4 regions of the Psychromonas sp. SR45-3 genome follow, and region 1 is predicted to be linked to each of the others. Evidence: predicted binding sites of a transcription regulator. Region 1 holds the regulator's gene; each other region holds the start of a gene.
The links. Region 1 encodes sigma-54, which starts transcription at its own class of promoters, with help from an activator protein. Its sites were predicted from a motif close to GTTGGCACGNNNNTNGNNT; they were not measured.
Positions count from the first base shown of each region.

Region 1 (3,203 bases):
CAAGGTATTCTTTACACAGATCCTCAGGAACAAATATAGCAAATAATATATCTACTTTGTTACCGTCATATGAATCATAATCGATACCTGATTCGCATTGCAAAAATACCGCTGTCGCAGGGGAGTCGCTAGATATTTTAACATGAGGAAGCGCAATGCCAGAGCCTACACCTGTAGAACCGATTTTTTCGCGGGCAATTAAACTTTCGAATAATTCCTGTGCATCTAAATTTAACTGCTCTGCAGCAATAATACTGATTTTTTCTAATGCACCTTTTTTACTGGTGCATACCGTTTGGCAGAAGACGGAATCTTTATTTAATAAAGTAGATATTTTCATAATATATTTAACTGTATTCAACGAACGCGCGAGTTTAGCAGGTTAGTATTAAATGACTATAGTTAATCTCATTTTTATTTGCACTGCTCACTATTTAAAGTAATTGTTTACGTTGGTTAGAAGGCGGAATACCTAAAGATTCACGATATTTTGCAATAGTGCGTCGTGCAACCTGAATACCTTTTTCTTCTAATAATTGTGTTATCTTATTATCACTTAAGGGTTTATTTGTCGGCTCTGCCGCGACTAATTTTTTAATTAATGCACGAATCGCTGTTGATGAGCATTCACCGCCGCCATCCGTTGCAACATGACTTGAAAAGAAAAATTTTAATTCATAAATACCACGTGGAGTATGCATAAATTTTTGTGTTGTCACTCGGGATATGGTCGATTCATGCATTTCTACTTCAAAGGCAACATCATTTAATACCATCGGTTTCATGGATTCATCGCCATATTCGAAAAAGGCTTGTTGCTGTTGAACAATACAGTTAGATACTTTTAATAAAGTTTCATTACGACTTTCTAAGCTTTTAATAAACCATTTCGCTTCTTGCAAGTGACCTTTAATAAATTGTGAGTCAGTTTTGCTGATATTACCTTTACATAGACTAGCATATTGCTCGTTTATAGATAAGTTAGGGTCGCAATCTTGATTTAATGAAACACGCCATTGTCCGTTTATTTTTTTAACGTAAACATCAGGTACGATATATTGCGTTTCACTGGTTTCAATACTGTTACCAGGCCTTGGTTCTAAGCTCTGAATTAAACGCATTATTTCAGATAATTGGCTTTCTTTGAATTTGCTTTTTCTGGCTAATGTTCGATAGTCTCGATTACCGAGTAACTCCATATATTGCTCAAGAATTAAAATAGCTTCTTCGCGCCAAGGAGTGCTATCAGGTAATTGGCGTAGTTGAATTTGTAAGCATTCTTGAGTTGAACGTGCGGCAACGCCTAACGGATCAAAATGTTGAATACGTTTTAATACTACTTCAACTTCATCTAACTCTAAGCCTTCAAGATCAGCTTCTAAACTTTCTAGAATGCTTTCACAGCTTGTTGTTAAATAACCAGACTCATCAATTGAATCAATGATTGCCATGGCAATAACTTGATCGGTTTCAGTAAAAGGAGTGAGTTGCATTTGCCATAACAAGTGATCCTGTAATGAAGTCGAGGACTCACCTTGATAAACGGAATCTTCGCCGTCATAAGCTACAGCATTAGAGCTAGTACCTGTGATAGGTGTCGATGTGTATGACTCTTCCCACTCTTTTTCTGCCGGTAAATCATCGGAAAATTCTTGTTGTGAGATAGCCTCAGAAGTATCAAGTTGGCTACTGTCAGATTCTTTAACTGTTTCTTCTGAACCCGTTTGATCATCTTGTTCTAAGAGAGGATTGGAATCTAGCGCGTTTTGAATCTCTTGTTGTAGATCGAGTGTTGAAAGCTGCAACAATTTTATTGCTTGTTGTAATTGAGGAGTCATCGCTAATTGCTGACCCATTTTCAATTGTAAACCTTGTTTCATCAAAACATATATTCCTAGAACTTATTGCTCAATTAAAAATAACTATACCTTAAAGTTTAAATTCTTCACCTAGATAAACGCGTTTTACATGATCGTTTGCTAATATTTCGTCTTGCGTCCCAATAGCTATAATTTCTCCGTGACTTACGATATAAGAGTGCTCACACACGTCCAAGGTTTCACGGACATTATGGTCAGTAATTAATACACCTAATCCACGGTCTCGCAACTGTTGGATGATATTCTTAATATCGATAACCGAAATAGGGTCGACACCAGCAAAGGGTTCGTCAAGTAAAATAAATTTAGGTTCAGTCGCCAAGGCGCGCGCAATTTCAACTCGGCGGCGCTCGCCACCTGATAAACTCATGCCTTTATTATCTCGAATATGTGTAATATGAAACTCTTCGAGTAGCGTATTCAATTTTTCGTCTCGCTGTGCCTGCGTTAATTCTTTACGAGTTTGTAGAATACCCATGATATTTTCTGTCACAGTCAAGCGACGAAAAATAGAAGCTTCCTGTGGTAAGTAACCAATACCTTTTTGCGCTCGAATATGCATGGGATCACTGGATATATCTTGATCATCAATGATAATAGAGCCTTGATCTTGTTTAACTAAGCCAACAACCATATAAAATGAGGTGGTCTTACCTGCACCGTTAGGCCCTAATAAACCGACGATTTCACCTGTTTTAACTGTTAACCCTACACCATTAACAACAGTTCGGCCTTTATAGCTTTTTACTAATCCTGTCGCACGTAATTCAGCCATCTTTATTTTTCCTCTTTTATTGTTTTTGGTGTAGAGGAATTAGATGACTTTTTAGTTTTATCTTTTTCAAATTGAGCGGGTAAAAAAATCGTCTTAACACGTTCCTGCTTTGCTTTATCGGTGCTGACATTAAGCTCTTGAGACTCTAGGAAGTAGACAATTTTAGCGCCATTAATCTGGCTATCTAATTGTTTTATTTGCGCATTTTTGGTTAACGTTATTGTACCTTTTGCGACGTCATAAAGAATATGTTTTGCCTGTGCATCTAACGGTTTACCATCATCTTGAGTTTGATAGAAAGTAGCCAAATTACCTTCAGCTATCATCGTCTCATGGTTAGCTTGTTTACCACGTACAACAGTAAGTTTATCGGCTGTAATTTTAATTGAGCCTTGGGTAAGCAATACTTCATCGGTAAAGATGATGGTATTACTTTTCATGTTAGCATGTTGTTTTACCGATGAAACGTGAATAGGTTGATCAAAGTCAGACTCAATTGCAAGTGCACTTGCACTGAACAATGTGAAAGAAATAAGTGAAACTGCTAA
Region 1 is NZ_JACJDP010000002.1:105,795-108,997, reverse strand. Features, by position in the region: gene H5084_RS01840 (PTS sugar transporter subunit IIA) at 1-340, opposite strand, end outside; gene H5084_RS01835 (RNA polymerase factor sigma-54) at 435-1,880, opposite strand; gene lptB (LPS export ABC transporter ATP-binding protein) at 1,930-2,655, opposite strand; gene lptA (lipopolysaccharide transport periplasmic protein LptA) at 2,658-3,203, opposite strand, start outside.

Region 2 (3,203 bases), on a different contig from region 1:
AAACGTATTGAGTTTTGGATGGGCTTTTCAGACAGCTACTTAAACTTCTTCAACGTAATGCGTACTATCGGCTTGTTAGATACAAAACCTGTAACAACCTGCGATGGTATTACTGTTGAACCGCTTAAAGTATTGAAAGCTATTTTGCCAGACCCAACTTCTTTAGCACCTGGCTACACGGGTAAAACCTGTATTGGTACTTGGTTACGCGGTAAAAAAGACGGTGTCGCGAAAAGTATCTTTATCTATAACATTTGTGACCATAAAGAGTCATACAATGAAGTAGAGCACCAAGCGATTTCTTACACAACAGGTGTACCAGCGATCACAGCTGCTTTACTTTATTTTCAAGGTAAATGGAGCGATAAAGGTTTATACAACGTTGAACAACTAAACCCAGATCATTTCTTGGAATTAATGCCTAAAATTGGTCTTAGCTGGGACATATTAGAATTAACTTAATAAATCAAACAGATATAAAAAGTATTAAAACTTATTTAAATAAAATTAATACTGTCTAAAATATAAAAAATCCTGAATATGAATTCAGGATTTTTTAATTATTACATTAATAATTAATGTGCGCCTATAATTAAAGGGGTTCCATTAATTAAAAACTAAAGTCGGAATATTATTTTTTTACTTTACGTGTCGCTGCAAAACCCACCAAGCTTAATGCAAACAACATAACACCAGCAGGTGCTGGTACATCTACCGCAAGATCTCGAGAGACCTGTAAAGTGTAGTCATCCCCGGCAACCGGTGCGTTACCATTAAAGCCACTATCGTTTGCACTTGTAGAGAATCGAGCAACACCAATAACATAAAGGCCTGCAGAACTTGATTGCCAAGAGAATTTAGGATCATATGAATGCACAGAACCATTATCTACCATGCTACAAAACGATACTCCGTTTTCGACACAACCATCATCCTGCTCAGCAAGTAAACCTGAAACAGTACCATCAATTGACCATAAACCAATTTCAGCATCTAAATTTGGCATACCATAGTCAATATCAAAAATATAATTTTGGTTTGCTAATGCGGTAAATGAATAATAATCATAGGTTCCATCGCCGTCTAAAGAAGCTATTGAACTCCATTCCCAATCAAGCGCACTCGCATTATAAATATCATCATTTACACCGGTACTGAATGATCCATCTATATTTTGAGCGGTAAACAGGGTTGAGTTTGATTCTACTTCAGCTATTGTGCCCGCATAAAGTGGTTGAGTTAACAGAACAGTTGCTGTTAGTAAAAAAATCCTTTTATTCATATTTCATCTCTTAATGTTATTTCGAAAGCCATCATTTGCAACGCCAAGTGGTTAGTTAAATTTAAGAAAGTAACTGATTGCAAAGGTAATTAAAAATATATGAAAGCAAATATCAAGCCAAAATTACAACCCCTTATAAAGCCTAGCACCATAACGTGGGTTAATAAAGTATTGTAAATATATTCGACAAATTTTAGAGTGTAATTACCAGTGGATTATTTTTATCTAGCAATTTATTATCTACAATAATTTAATTTAATACTTGGTAACAAATGAAGAATTTAAATACTCCCTACTTTATGATCAATGAACAAGCATTGATTGATAACCTAGAAAAAGCAAAACAGTTGAAAGAGATATCAGGCGCTAAATTAGTGCTCGCTTTAAAATGCTTTTCAACTTGGGGAACTTTCGACACCATCAAACCTTATTTAGACGGTACAACAAGCTCAGGGCCTTATGAAGTACGATTAGGGCATGAAAAGTTTGGTGGTGAAACGCATGCTTATAGCGTGGGTTATTCCAATGCTGATATTGAAGCGGTTAAGCCCCTTTCAGATAAAATCATCTTTAATTCTCTTTCACAGCTTGAAGCGCATTATGAAAACTGTAAAGACAGTGCTTCATTAGGTTTACGTATCAACCCAGAAATGAGTGTTGCAGGACAAGACCTAGCCAATCCAGCTCGTGCTTATTCTCGTTTAGGTGTTAAACAAGATCTTTTAAGCTTAGACGTTCTTAATAACGTTGATGGTTTTATGTTTCACATGAACTGTGAAAATAAAGATGTCGATGCGTTTATTCGAGTACTGGACCATATATCAACGACCTTCACTGAATACCTTGATCAATTAACTTGGCTTAGTTTAGGCGGTGGTATCTTTTTTACTTATCCAAACTACCCTATTGAAAAGCTAGGGTTAGCCTTAAAAGCGTTTGCTGAAAAACATAGCGTGCAAGTTTATTTAGAACCTGGTGAAGCAATCATTACACGCACTGCAGATTTAGTGGTTAGTGTGATTGATATTGTTGAAAATGATAAACAAACGGCGATCGTTGATAGTGCCACTGAAGCCCATCGTTTAGATACGCTTATTTATAACGAACCTGCGACGATTAGAGAAGCAACAAAAGGTGCTACATACAATTATGTGATTGGATCTTGCTCTTGTTTGGCGGGTGATCAATTTTGTGAAGCACAGTTTGAACAGCCCTTAAAAATAGGCCAAAAGCTACATATTGAAGATAGTGCAGGTTACACAATGGTGAAGTTAAACTGGTTTAATGGTTTAAAAATGCCGAGTATTTATTTTCAAAGAGTTGATGGTGATATTGAAGTATTAAATGAGTTTGGGTATGAGGATTTTAAAGCGACATTAGGGAAGTAGTTATTCAGCGCAGGAATGGTGCTGCTGATTTTGAGGCGCAGGATTTATCCTGCCAACCTTGTTTTATTGTTTTTTAACTCGTCTGCGCTCGTCGTGGCTCTTTGATATTCATTTCCTTGGTGTTTCGCCCTTGCGGCGAGTTCATTTTCTTTATACGAATAAAGAAAACGGAACCAAAAGAAAATCGCCCATAACGTTTTTTTATCTGAATAAATAACAGCCTTCTTAACGCACCGCTCATACGCCACGTCCGTGTGGCGAAGTTCGCTAGCAACGGCATCCCTGCCTTAGCTTGCTAAAGGCTATTATTGACTCAGAAAAACTTAATGGGGAATTGTCGCAGCCAAGTTGATAAAGGTTTTATATTTTGATTTAATTTATTGATTTAATGTGTTATTACACTAAAGTAACCTCTAATTTATCAAATTAAACTATTCCTTGTTTCCACCGTAAATACGGAATACTTTGGCTTAGTTATACTGTAGGCTTTTAACCGGATTACATGATGATTATCGAACAAGAAATAAGGAGTT
Region 2 is NZ_JACJDP010000048.1:3,300-6,502, reverse strand. Features, by position in the region: gene H5084_RS17380 (carboxynorspermidine synthase) at 1-462, shown strand, start outside; gene H5084_RS17375 (PEP-CTERM sorting domain-containing protein) at 632-1,282, opposite strand; gene nspC (carboxynorspermidine decarboxylase) at 1,555-2,670, shown strand; gene H5084_RS17365 (hypothetical protein) at 3,176-3,203, shown strand, end outside.
Region 2: H5084_RS17375 (PEP-CTERM sorting domain-containing protein) is a predicted target of sigma-54. The motif match lies at 1,386-1,404, and genes of this name have one in related genera.

Region 3 (3,203 bases), on a different contig from region 1:
ATGGACGTGAATATATTCTGATCGATACCGCCGGTGTTCGTAAGCGTAAAAAAGTCAATGAAACCGTTGAGAAATTCTCTGTTATTAAAACTTTAAAAGCGATTGAAGATTCAAACGTTGTTATGTTGATTATTGATGCGCGTGATGGTATTTCTGATCAAGATTTAAGCCTATTAGGTTACACCTTAAATTCAGGCCGTTCATTAGTGATTGCAGTGAACAAATGGGATGGCATGACAGAATACGATAAAGAACGTGTTAAAACAGAATTGGATCGCCGTTTAGGCTTTATCGATTTTGCTAAAATTCACTTTATCTCTGCCCTACACGGTACGGGTGTTGGACATTTATTTGAATCAGTAGAAGAAGCTTATATCTCTTCAACTAAACGAATCTCAACGGCGATGCTTACCCGTATTATGGGTATGGCAACCGATGACCACGAGCCACCAATGGTTGGCGCACGTCGTGTTAAATTACGATATGCACATGCAGGTGGTTATAACCCACCGTTGATCGTTATTCACGGTAACCAAGTTAAAAAATTAGCGGACTCTTATAAGCGTTACTTAATGAACTATTTCCGTCGTACGTTAGGGATCATGGGGACACCGATCCGTATCGAGTTTAGAGAAGGAAGTAACCCATTTGAAGGCCGTCGTAATAAACTAACACCGCATCAAATGTATAAACGTCAACGTTTATTACGCAACTACGCTAACAGTAAAAATAAGAAGTAATATGCAGTTATCTTGTCCAGATTGTGAATCAGAGTTAACGCATAGTGGCGAATTAAAACGCCATTGTTCAAGTTGTAACAGTGATTTTGTAGTTAACGTTTGCTGTCGTGAATGTGGACAACCATTACAGCGTTTAAAGGCCTGTGGTGCGGTGAGTTTTTGGTGTGAGCATTGTAATGAGCTAAAGAGTAAATCGACAGCCATTTACAGCTTAGTGAAACAAGCATAGCACTTGCCATATTTGAAAATAAACTAAAAGTTAAACCCAAAAAGTAATGATAAAAAAAGGGAGTCTCTACATTATGTAGTCACTCCCTTTTTTATACTTTCAATTTTAAATGCTGGACAATAATAAAGGCTTTTAAGCTTATATATTTAATGCCTAATCTCTAATGACTAATGACTACACTTATGAGCATAAAACCTAGGTAACAGAGCCTTCTATTGTTACTTATTTTTTCTCTGGTATCACTTCAAACACTCTGATTACTTGTTTAACGCCTTCAACATTACTGGTAATGTTGGTCGCAAAGTCAGACATCTCTTTGGTTACTTGACCAATTAAAAATACTTCTGCATTTTCAGTAACCACTTTAATTTTTAAAGGGTCGACTTTATCGTGTCCAGTAAGCTTACTTTTGACTTTAGCCGTTAGCCAAGTATCTTGTGTTTGTCTGACTAGGCCGATGGTTTGACCGATGCGTAGTTGGTTATAAACCCCTTTAATACCATCAATATTAATCAATATATCTTCTATTTTATTACTATTCGCCTGGCTATCTGCTTGTCCAATTAATAAAATAAAGCTGTTATTAGTGACGATGTTAATGCGCATATTTTTATTATATACGTCTGAGTTAACGACTTTATCAATGGCTACCATGGATAAACGATCATCTTCAATTTGTTGAGAAAGAGTACGCTCATCACTATTAACCGCGACCGCGGTACCAGCAGCAACAATCAAACCACTCGCACAACCTTGTAACAGTGCAAAGCATAATAAAGCGGGTAAAAAACGGGTTATATATTTCATAATTTTTCCTAGAGACGGTGAATCTTTCAAGTTTATTTTACAACGAGTTCCTGGCTTTTTATATAAGCCTAGGTTGATGTCCGGTAGTTAGCGCACATAAATAAGTGAAAAGGCACTATAAATAGTCATCAAACCGTTTACTTGGCATCACTACAGGGTGTTGTTCTTTATTGTCTATCATGACTTAGATAAGCAGGCATCCTTTGTCTGCTTCGATCAAAACACCTCATGGAACACAAGATCAAAGTAGTAACGAGCAGTAGGCTTAATACTGTGGGAATAATTGTTGATCGATTAAGTCACTTAAACAGTTAACCACGAGTAAATGAATCTCTTCAATGCGTGCACCTTTATCACTTGGTGCCCGTATTTCAATATCATCTGCTCCTAATAAGCCTGCAATTTCGCCACCATCAACCCCTGTCATAGCAACAATTTGTATATTTTTACTGAGTGCTGTTTCAACGGCTTTCACCATATTACGGCTATTACCACCATGGCTAATAGTAATTAATACATCACCCGGTTGTGCTAATGCAGATATTTGGCGTGCATAAATTTGGTCAAAATGGCTATCACTGGCAATCGCTGAAACTAACGATGAATCGGAAGTGATCGCGATGGCAGGTAAAGCAGGGCGATCTGTTTCATAGCGATTAAGTAAGTGTGATGCAAAAATTTGTGCTAAACCTGCTGCACCACCATTACCGCAAACCAACAGTTTATGGCCATTGATTAAACAATCTTTGAGTAATAGTGCTGCTGCTTCTATCTGCTCTGGCAGCGCTTCCGCTGCAACGATCTTAGTTTGAATGCTCTCTGCAAAGTGAGCTTGAATTTTTTCATTAATCATGTGACATGTTACTCTTGAAATGCATCTTGTATCCATTGCGGTGTTGATGTTTTTTCACTGATCGCGACCACATCAAAACGGCAATAGGGTTCACTATTAAGTTGCGATAAATAATGCTTTGCTGTTTTAATTAATTTCTGTTGTTTCTGATAGGTTACGGAGGCCGGTGCGCCACCATAATCTTGATTTTTCCTATACCGTACTTCAATAAAAACCAATGTATCTTGGTCTGACATAATCAAATCTATTTCACCGAATCGGCAATAGAAATTTTGGCATACAAGCAATAAGCCTTGCTGTTGTAAAAAATCCAAGGCTTGTTGTTCGTATTTTACGCCACTGTTATTACTGGCCTGAAACAGACGAGGTAACTTCAACGAGTTCGCCTTCTTGGTATTTTGCCCAGTGTAACTTACTACGTAACGTATTGCGCTGATCTAATGTTAACTCACCCACTAAACCTTGATATTTATATCCTTCAATAACTTGCATTTGTTTTAACTGCTCAATTAAATTGTAGCTGTCATAACCCAATGCAAACAAACGTAATGTTCTAAAGCTTTGGTGTGGCCAG
Region 3 is NZ_JACJDP010000012.1:74,771-77,973, forward strand. Features, by position in the region: gene der (ribosome biogenesis GTPase Der) at 1-740, shown strand, start outside; gene H5084_RS08945 (zinc ribbon domain-containing protein) at 742-969, shown strand; gene H5084_RS08950 (BON domain-containing protein) at 1,192-1,776, opposite strand; gene H5084_RS08955 (SIS domain-containing protein) at 2,042-2,629, opposite strand; gene H5084_RS08960 (YraN family protein) at 2,638-3,006, opposite strand; gene H5084_RS08965 (penicillin-binding protein activator) at 2,975-3,203, opposite strand, start outside.
Region 3: H5084_RS08950 (BON domain-containing protein) is a predicted target of sigma-54. The motif match lies at 1,907-1,925, and genes of this name have one in related genera.

Region 4 (3,203 bases), on a different contig from region 1:
CTTTTCCCGTTAATGATGATGGGACTTCCTCATCGGTTAGTTTAAGTACAACTAGTGCCATTCGTATACCTGAAACAGCAGGTGTACCGGTAGCCACCTCAACAGTGGAAATAGGGTTGAATTTACCCTCAAGTGCAGAAGCTAAAGATCTTTCTAAATTTGATCCCGATGATCCAGATACTTATAACAATGCAACATCAGTAACAATTTATGACTCACTAGGTGAATCACATGTTATGAGTACTTATTACGTAAAACCTGATAATGCAAAGCCCACGGCTGATGGGACGGTTACGAGTCAATGGGTTTCTTTTGTAACTATTACAAGTGACACCGGCACTAAAATTCCGGTTGCTCCTCTTTCTGGTGCAGGTGTATACACAACAGGCGATACACTAGATCCTCTCGATCCTGCTGATACTGATTTTGATACTAGTCCAGCAACTGTTACTGATGCTTCAGGCACAGTATATGAGGGTTCGGTATTACGGTTCGATAGTTTTGGTGCGTATCAAGGCAGTAATCCTAGCCCAATGACTCTAGAAAGGTTAGGTGCAGATCTTGGTGATGGGAATGGTGCAGGAGCCTTACCGACGGGAACTAATGGGAATCAGGAAATCACGATTTCTTATAAAAACCCGACTCAATTTGCTTCCTCATTCGAGGTCACTGGATTAGAGCAAGATGGTTTAACCGTAGGTCGTTTGAATGGTATTGAAATTGGTAATGATGGTCTAGTTGAAGCCACTTATAGTAATGGCACATCAGAGCCGCTTGCGCGAGTTGTTATGGTGCGCTTTCGTAATGAGCAAGGTTTGACACAAGCTGGCTCAAAGTGGACTGCTTCACAACGTTCGGGGGATCCTATCGCAGGAGAAGGGGGCGAAGGTTCATTTGGTCTCATTAACTCTGCTGCGTTAGAGCAATCTAATGTTGATTTAACGACTGAGCTGGTGGACTTAATTTCTGCACAACGTAATTTCCAAGCTAATTCTCGTTCATTAGAGATCAGTAATGAATTACAACAAACGATTTTACAAATTCGTTAATTTTTTAAATTAGTCAATCATGTCTTAAACGCGCCTTTCTCGGTGCGTTTTTATTATGTAAAAGCCAACGTCCATATTATTAAAATGCTTCAACATTTCAGCCTCCCTGTTTTCCTGGATTTCCATACCTAAGCTATAAAACCTAAATCTCCCCTGTTTCTAACTTTAGTTATATTTACGGCTCAGCTATTTCACTTTCCTTTTGTTGGCACAACGATTGCATCGTTGAATATATAAATACAATAACAAAAGAAATAGCACGGCAATTGCCATAGTTATTACATAAGCGGTCAATAGTTAAGGAAGTCAAAATGGATAATTTTCTTTATGTTTCAATGTCAGGCGCTAAAGAGACCATGAATGCGTTAGCTATTCACAGTAATAACTTAGCAAATGCCAGTAAAACCGGGTTTAAGGCCAGTTTTGAGCAAGCTCGTAGTATGCAAGTTCACGGGCAAGGCTTACCAACACGAGTCTTTGCGCTTACCGAATCACCAGGACAAAATTTTGACAGCGGCATTGTTCATGATACCGGACGAGAATTAGATGTTGCCGTAGAAGGTGAAGGTTGGTTTGTTGTTAAATCTGAATCCGGTGACGAAGGGTTAACACGTAGTGGTGATTTTAATATTACCGCAGCCGGCTTTTTAATTGATGCCAATGGCCAAGAAGTCATGGATCAAACTGGCAATAATATTTATATCCCGATGCCCATTGAAAAGTTCAATATTCGTAAAGATGGCATGATTGAGGTTCGCCCTGAAGGTGCACCTGCAGATGCAATGGAAGACATCGCTAAACTGAAGTTAGTTAACCCAGATATTAAAGATTTAATGCGTGGTTCCGATGGTTTATTCCGCCGTATTGATGGTCAACCGTTACAAATTTCAAATGATGTGGTTGTCGCCAACGGGGCTTTAGAGTCATCAAATGTTAATTTAAGTAGTGAGTTAACCAGTTTAATTAACTTACAACGTAGTTTTGAAATGCAAGTTAAAATGATGAAAAAAGCTGAAGAGATTGATAAAAGCTCTGAATCTCTACTTCGAATGTCTTAAGTCATTAGTCTACGCATTATTAAAGAATTTTAAGGAGAAAGGTTATGCATTCCGCTTTATGGATCAGTAAAACAGGGTTAGATGCACAGCAAACTAACGTGGCAACTATTTCAAATAATTTAGCTAATGCGAGTACCGTTGGTTTTAAAAAGAGTCGTGCCATTTTTGAAGATCTGTTATATCAAACCGTAAACCAACCGGGTGCCAATGAAACACAAAATACTAAACTACCTTCGGGGTTAATGCTTGGTTCTGGTGCGAAGGTTGTCGCTGTACAAAAGAACTTTACACAGGGTAATGCGTTAACCACTAATAACTCTTTAGATGTGATGATTGATGGCCGTGGTTTTTTTGAAATAGAAATGCCAGATGGAAGTTCATCGTATACACGTAACGGTCAATTCATGCTTAATGAAGAAGGGGTTATGGTAACCCCTGGTTCTGGTTACCCGTTATTACCACAAGTACAAATTCCTGAAAATGCGCAAACGATTAGTATCGGTGCGGAAGGTGAAGTGTCAGTGAGCATTGCCGGTCAGGCTGAGAACCAAGTGGTTGGACAATTAAATGTAAATGATTTTATTAACCCCTCTGGTTTAGAGCCTTTAGGACAAAATTTATACGCAGAAACTGGGGCTTCTGGAGCACCTATTGAAGGCGTGCCGGGTGGTGACGGGTTAGGGTTTATTCGTCAGGGAATGTTGGAAACGTCTAATGTTAACGTAACAGAAGAACTGGTTAACTTGATCGAGAGTCAGCGTGTTTACGAAATGAACTCAAAAGTAATTTCAGCGGTTGATGAAATGCTGTCTTACGTTAGCCAACAGTTATAAGTAGGTGGTTAATATGAGAAATATTATAATTTTATGTGCAATATTTAGTGTCGTTGGTTGTACTTCACTGCCCAATCAAGAAGTGAAGAATGACCCTGAATATGCACCGGTAGAGCCGCTTGAAGCAGACTTAAATGTGGTCAGAACAGGGTCTTTATTTCAAGAAAGTTATGCTAATAACCTTTATTCAGATATTAAAGCGCATCGCGTTGGTGACATTATCACCGTGAATCTAGAAGAATCAACCAAGGCCACTAAACAAG
Region 4 is NZ_JACJDP010000038.1:22,072-25,274, reverse strand. Features, by position in the region: gene flgE (flagellar hook protein FlgE) at 1-1,049, shown strand, start outside; gene H5084_RS15945 (flagellar basal body rod protein FlgF) at 1,361-2,107, shown strand; gene flgG (flagellar basal-body rod protein FlgG) at 2,152-2,940, shown strand; gene flgH (flagellar basal body L-ring protein FlgH) at 2,954-3,203, shown strand, end outside.
Region 4: H5084_RS15945 (flagellar basal body rod protein FlgF) is a predicted target of sigma-54. The motif match lies at 1,254-1,272, and genes of this name have one in related genera.